DNA from 3 places in the Exiguobacterium sp. SH3S1 genome. Region 2 is predicted to be linked to each of the others. Evidence: riboswitches for the same ligand, from Rfam matches in the RefSeq annotation. Region 2 holds a riboswitch; each other region holds the start of a gene.
The links. Region 2 has a riboswitch for S-adenosylmethionine ahead of EVJ26_RS08815 (Na+/H+ antiporter NhaC family protein). Riboswitches for the same ligand answer to the same signal wherever they lie in the genome.
Positions count from the first base shown of each region.

Region 1 (2,269 bases), on a different contig from region 2:
GGAGCTTCGATAACCCTTTTTTGTCGAGCGTCGTGATGTCTTGCCCTTCGATCTCGACTTGACCTGACGTCGGCCGTTCGAGCAGATTGATCATGCGGATGAGCGTGCTCTTGCCGGCGCCGCTCCGACCGATGATGCCGAAGATCTCGCCCTTTTCAATCGTCAGCGAGACGTCGTCGAGCGCCGTGACGGTCCCTTTGTTTACCGTGAATGTTTTTGAGATCTGTTTGAGTGCGATCATAGTGCCTCCTTAAAACGCTGGGACGATCGAGCCGTTGAACGTCTCTTCGATGAACGTCCGGACCTCGTCCGAGTGGTAGTAAGATTTGAGTGTCTCGACGACTTCATCGTCCTTGTTGTCGGTACGGACGACGACGTAGTTCGGGTACGGGTTGTCGACCGTGTCTTCATGGAACAAGGCGTCCTCATTGATCGATAGGCCGGCACCCATCGCGAAGTTCGTGTTGATGGCCGCGAGCGCGACTTCCGGGAGCTGGGTCGGGAGCTGTGACGCCTCGAGCTCGATGAATTCGAGGTTGAGCGGGTTCTCGGCGATGTCACGTTTCGTCGCCTTGTCCGTCAATCCTTCTTTCAAGGTGATGAGTCCGGCCGTCTCATACAGGCGCAGCGCCCGAAGTTCGTTCGCCGGGTCGTTCGGGACGGCGACTTTATCGCCTTCCTTCAACTCCTTGATGTCCGTCAGCTTATCCGAATAGAGCCCCATCGGGAAAGCGACCGTCTTGAACACGTCGTCGATCTTATAGCCTTTGTCCGACTTCTGCAGCTCGAGGAACGACAGCGTCTGGTAACTGTTCACGTCAAGGCTGCCTTCGTCGAGCGCCGTGTTCGGCGTGTTGTAGTCGTTGAACACTTTGATGTCGAGCTCGAGGCCATCCTCGGCTGCGAGTTCTTTTACTTTCTCGGCGATCTGCTGGTGCGGTCCGCCTGTCACGCCGATCGTGAGGGATTCTGTGCTGAGCGCTTCGCTCGCGTCCGATTGGCCGCACGCCGACAAGGCGATGGCCGCGAGTAGAGATGTTCCTGCGAGTACTGTTTTCTGTTTGATGTTCATGAATGATTCCTCCTCCAAAATAAAAGCCCGCTACTCATAAAGAGTGGCGGGCACGACAAGTCAAAGACAGTCGGACACGCTCATCTCCCAGACGTTTCGTCTGTTGGAATTAGCACCATGATCGTTACGATCTGGTTGCCGGGTTTCATAGGGCCAGTCCCTCCACCACTCTTGATAAGCTATCGGTCTTATTTAATTGTTATCATCTTACTTTTAATCCTTTTATTTGTAAACAGAAAATACTGAATTTTCAAAAATTATTTTCAAATAGTCAATATCGAGCGGGACGGGTGAGCGTTGCAATTCAGTCTCGGCCCGGACCGCGTCGACCAGTTGCGGGATGTCGGCCGGAACGAGTCCGAGCGTCTCAAGTGACGTCGGCGCGCCGATCCTGGCGAGCCACGCCTCTAAATACGGGGCGTCAGACGAGCCACGCAACCGTTCTTGGACAAGGAGGCCGAAGCCGACCTTGTCGCCATGTAAGAACGGATGGGTCGACTCGAAGCGGCTGAGCGCGTTGTGGACGGCGTGGGCGACGGCGACGCGTGTCCCGGCGTCCCCGAAACCACCGACGGCACCGCCGACGGCAAGGATGTGATCGACCGCGAACCGGGTCTCTGGCCCATACGCGGTGAAACTGGACTCACTCAAGTCGAGTTCGACGAGCCGGCCGCATTGCTCGGCCAAGGCGAGACCGGTATTGACGCCGGCATCAGGCGAACTGTCGCCGCTCAAATAGCGGGCCTCGTAAAACTTGGCGACCGTGTCGATGACGCCGGCTCGGAAGTAGTCGTACGGCGAGTCCGTCACGACCCTCGCGTCGACGATGACCCGCTCGATGACGACGCGGAACACGTCGTAGCGGTCATAGGCGCCCTGCTCGTCATAGATGACGCTGAGCGGTGTGAAGGCGGCACAGTTCGAGGCGAGCGTCGGGATGACGATCAGCGGGACACCTTGCCGGTAAGCGACGAGTTTCGCCGTATCGACGAGCTTGCCCCCACCGACGGCAAGGAGGACATCCACATCCTTCAAACGGAGCCGTTCGACCTCCGCGTCCGTGCATTCGCCACGGAACAGCGATGTCGGATAGGCAGTGATCGCTGGCAGGACGCGCTTGACGACGTCAAAACCGTTCTGGCCGCGCAGCACGTGAGCACGACGGCCAGCGATCAATTCATCGAGCCGCTCGAGCGC
Region 1 covers NZ_SJUW01000015.1:36,771-39,039, forward strand. Annotated here, with positions in the region: gene EVJ26_RS13060 (methionine ABC transporter ATP-binding protein) at 1-241, opposite strand, end outside; gene EVJ26_RS13065 (MetQ/NlpA family ABC transporter substrate-binding protein) at 251-1,072, opposite strand; SAM riboswitch class I at 1,150-1,253, opposite strand; gene EVJ26_RS13070 (iron-containing alcohol dehydrogenase) at 1,295-2,269, opposite strand, start outside.
Region 1: it holds a riboswitch for S-adenosylmethionine, as region 2 does, so the genes downstream of both, EVJ26_RS13065 (MetQ/NlpA family ABC transporter substrate-binding protein) here and EVJ26_RS08815 (Na+/H+ antiporter NhaC family protein) in region 2, are expected to answer to the same signal.

Region 2 (2,269 bases):
GATATTCGCGGCAAGCGGGCCTGCTACGAGAATCGAGATCGTATTGTTCGCCGTCGCGACGTTCGTCGCACTGACGAGCCCGGCGATGCTCCATTCCGCACCAGCCCGGCGCTGAATCCGTGACGTGAGTGCGTCTCGTAAATAGGTGAGTCCACCGTTATGCGAGATGAGCCCGACGAGTCCGCCCATGAATAACGTCAAGAGCGAGATCTCGGCCATGCCCATCATACCGTCGGCCATCGCCGTGACGTAAGACGTGACGGCCAAGCTTCCGTCAATCAGTCCGATGATGCCAGCGAGCGCGATGCCGCCGAGCAAAACGAGGATGACGTTCAGTCCGGTCAAGGCGAGGACGATGACGGCGAGATACGGAATCAATTTGTACCATTCGAACGCGGCCACTTCAATCGTCGATTCTCCACTTGAGAGAACGGCTAACAGGACGGTCGTGATGATTGCGGCCGGGAGCACGATCCAAAAGTTGGTCCGGAACTTGTCACGCATGTTCGTCCGCTGTGTCCGGACGGCGGCGATTGTCGTATCTGAGATGAATGACAAGTTGTCTCCGAACATGGCCCCGCCGACAACGGCCGCGGCCGCGATCGCGATATTGACCCCGCTCTCTTGATGGATGCCGAGCGCGATCGGGGCGAGCGCGGCAATCGTACCGGTCGATGTGCCCATCGCCATCGAGATGAAGGCAGCGATGACGAACAATCCGCTCAGTAAGAGTGACGGCGGCAGGAACGTCAACGCCGCATTGACCGTCGCGTCAATCGCACCGATTGCACCGGCGACGTTCGAGAACGCGCCAGCGAGCAGGAAGATGAATATCATGATCAAGATACCTGGATTACCGGCGCCTTGGGCGATACGTTCGACGGTCTGTGTGACGCTTCCTTTCGTCATCATCGCGGCGACAATTAAAGCGATCAACGCCGCGATCAGCACCGGGAACTTGTAAAAGTCACCATAATAAATACCTGCCCCGATAAAGAAGACGAGGAAGACGAGCAAGGGCAAGAGCGCCCATTTGTTAGCTGTTGGTTGTTCCAATCGATTCACCTCATTTCATAGAATAGAAAAAGAGAGCCTTCCGAAAAAGGCTCTCTGTAAGAGACACCCTTTTCATCTTTCGAGCAGAACGCTCGCTGGATTTGGCACGGGTTACCCGCTGCCGAGACATCTAAGGGCCAGTCCCTCCGTCTCTCTTGATAAAAAGTCGTCATGATGTAGTTGTTAGACACGTTTTCTAACGTACCTGTTTCAAATCGGGTTGTCAACAGAAATCCCCCTGCGCCAATGGACGCGGGGGGAAGTCATGTCGTCAAAAAATTATAATGGGCGACGCGGTTACGACCGGCGTACTTGCCGCCGACGTAAAGGGCCCGGTCAGCGTTACGAATCGTATCATCAAGCCGTTTGTCGCCGAACGCTTGAATCGTATCGACGCCGATCGAGGCGGTCACGGGAATATCGACCCCATCGACACGGAACGGCTTATCTTCAATCTTCTGTCGAATCCGTTCGGCGATATCGACGGCTTGGTCGACGTCGCAATGATTGAGCAGCAAGATGAACTCCTCGCCCCCGTAACGGGCCGCAAAGTCATCGGTCCGGAGCACTTGCCGAATTCGCCGTCCGAACTCTTGGAGCACGCTGTCTCCGACTTGGTGACCGTGCGTGTCATTGATTTTTTTAAAGAAGTCGATGTCGAGCATCGCGACTGAGATCGGGTACATCGAGCCGTCCGAGATTTGTTGAATCCCATACTCGTAGAACGCGCGCGCGTTGGCGAGCAGCGTCAAGCTATCGGTGCGGCTTTCCGTGTATAGGCGGTCGCGTTCGTGGCAACGGCTGATTGTTCGGTTGAACGACTTCAACAGTTTCATCATCTCGTTTTGAATGATGGGCGGATAGCCATAGACGTGTTCACCGATCATGACGATGCGTGTGCGGATCCCGTCAATCTCTTCTGACTGGACCGAGATGAAGCTGTGGTAATCGTCATGAAACGCTTCTGACAACGCTGCGTCCCATTCGAAGCGCATCTCATAATCGACAGACTTGGCGTGTGGATGGCGCGCTTCAATCAAGTCGAAGACGATCGGACGGTCGATCGGCTGTCGCGTCAACAAATCGAAATAGAGCGTTCGGTCGAACAGGACGAACTCGACAAACCCTTTATCATATTGGTTGAGGCGCTCACATTGACTCAAGAACACTTCAATCGCCTGGGCCTCGCTTTGAGACAGGGAGACGGCCTCTT
Region 2 covers NZ_SJUW01000006.1:174,345-176,613, forward strand. Annotated here, with positions in the region: gene EVJ26_RS08815 (Na+/H+ antiporter NhaC family protein) at 1-1,056, opposite strand, end outside; SAM riboswitch class I at 1,126-1,221, opposite strand; gene EVJ26_RS08820 (GGDEF domain-containing protein) at 1,320-2,269, opposite strand, start outside.

Region 3 (2,269 bases), on a different contig from region 2:
ACCAACCGTGCTCATCGTCACCGATGAGATGCCGTTCCATATCGGCCGATAGCGTCGTCTTTCCCGTGCCCGATAGTCCGAAGAAGAGCGCCGTCTCCCCGGCGTCCGAGACGTTGGCCGAGCAATGCATCGACAAGACGTGCTGTTCAGGTAATAGGAAGTTCATGACCGAGAAAATCGATTTTTTAATTTCGCCGCCGTATTCTGTTCCCCCGATCAGAATGGTACGTTTGGCGAACGAGACGAGGATAAATGTTTCTGAGTTCGTCCCGTCAACTGTTGGGTCGGCCTTGTAGCTCGGTGCATAAATGACCGTGAACGGGTCAAACGCAGCTCTCGTCGGCCACTCTCGCAAGAACAACTGCTTCGCGAACAAGCTGTGCCACGCGTACTCGGTGATGGCGCGTACAGGTAGCGTGTAGTGCTCGTCAGCTCCAGCCGAAGCTTCGAGATAATACAGCTTCTGTTTCGTCTCGAGATGGGTGAGGACTTTGTCGAGAAGAGCGGTGAACTTTTCTTCTGCGATCGGCTGATTGATCGGCCCCCAGTCCACTAACGAGTTGCTGACTTCATCTTGGACGACGAATTTGTCTTTCGGTGACCGTCCTGTGAATTTCCCTGTACTGACCGATAAAGCCCCGTCTTTCGTCAGTACGCCTTCACCGTTACGAATGGCTTCTTCCACCAGTTCTGGAACCGTTAAGTTCCGTAATACATCGGCACCCTTAATTAATTCTTCGATTTTCAGGAGCGTAGTCGCCATCCTGAATCCCACCTTTCCCCTAAATAGATGTGGATGAAATCCGCATACTTCCGCGTTTAATTAGTATGACATTTTCATTATATGTGACACACTAATCGAAAACAAGCATTTCTTTACCCTTTAAAGTAAGCGCTTTCTTACAAAGACATTCTAACATATTCTGTATAAGCGGGGAGTGAAAAAACGGAAACCGTCAAAAAAATGTTTGATATTTCACAAACATAAATGATTTCCGTGATTACGAAGAAATTTACAAATTAAGCAGATACGCTTGACAGAACGGTATGGCATTTATATGATGGTGTTCGTAACGGATACTCTTATTCTGAGCGGTGGAGGGAACAAGGCCCTACGAAGCCCAGCAACCGTCCGATCCTGTAGTCTTTTTCGGAAAAGGTGCTATCCTGAAGCGAAGCGACAGCTTCGAACGATAAGAGGGTAAGGAAGAACGATTCAACCTTTCCCATTGAACGTGGCGAAAGGTTTTTTTCATTACCGTCCCAAAGCAACGCGTAAGGGGAACGAGTACCGTCCACACATCACCCTTATTAATAGGAGGTTTTTCGAAATGTCAAACTTGAACCGTCGACTTTTCACTTCGGAGTCCGTCACTGAAGGACATCCGGATAAAATTTGTGACCAAATCTCAGATGCGATTTTGGATGCAATTTTGGCTGAAGATCCAAACGCCCGCGTTGCGGCTGAGACGTCTGTCACGACAGGTCTCGTGCTCGTAGCTGGTGAAATCACGACATCGACTTACGTGGATATCCCGAAAGTTGTACGTGAAACTGTTCGTGAGATCGGCTACACGCGCGCCAAATATGGTTTTGACGCTGAGACTTGTGCTGTACTCACAGCAATCGACGAGCAGTCAGCAGACATCGCACTCGGTGTCGACCAAGCGCTCGAAGCTCGTGAAGGTCAAATGACTGACGAAGAAATCGATGCGATTGGTGCCGGTGACCAAGGCCTCATGTTCGGTTATGCAACGAACGAGACACCTGAACTCATGCCGCTCCCAATCTCACTCGCTCACAAATTGTCACGTCGCTTGGCAGAAGTCCGCAAAAACGGAACGCTCACTTACCTTCGTCCAGACGGTAAGACGCAAGTAACTGTTGAATACGACCAAGACAACAACCCGGTCCGTATCGATACGATCGTCATCTCGACGCAACACGCAGAAGACATCACGCTCGAGCAAATCCAAGCGGACCTTAAAGAACACGTGATCGCAGCAGTCATCCCGGCTGAACTCATCGATGCCGAGACAAAGTACTTCATCAACCCGACTGGCCGTTTTGTCATCGGTGGACCACAAGGTGATGCAGGTCTTACAGGACGTAAAATCATCGTCGACACATACGGTGGATATGCTCGCCACGGCGGTGGTGCGTTCTCAGGTAAAGATCCTACCAAAGTTGACCGTTCGGCAGCATACGCGGCCCGCTACGTGGCGAAAAACCTCGTTGCAGCTGGACTTGCTGACAAAGCGGAAGTTCA
Region 3 covers NZ_SJUW01000002.1:155,317-157,585, reverse strand. Annotated here, with positions in the region: gene pckA (phosphoenolpyruvate carboxykinase (ATP)) at 1-763, opposite strand, end outside; SAM riboswitch class I at 1,081-1,200, shown strand; gene metK (methionine adenosyltransferase) at 1,332-2,269, shown strand, end outside.
Region 3: it holds a riboswitch for S-adenosylmethionine, as region 2 does, so the genes downstream of both, metK (methionine adenosyltransferase) here and EVJ26_RS08815 (Na+/H+ antiporter NhaC family protein) in region 2, are expected to answer to the same signal.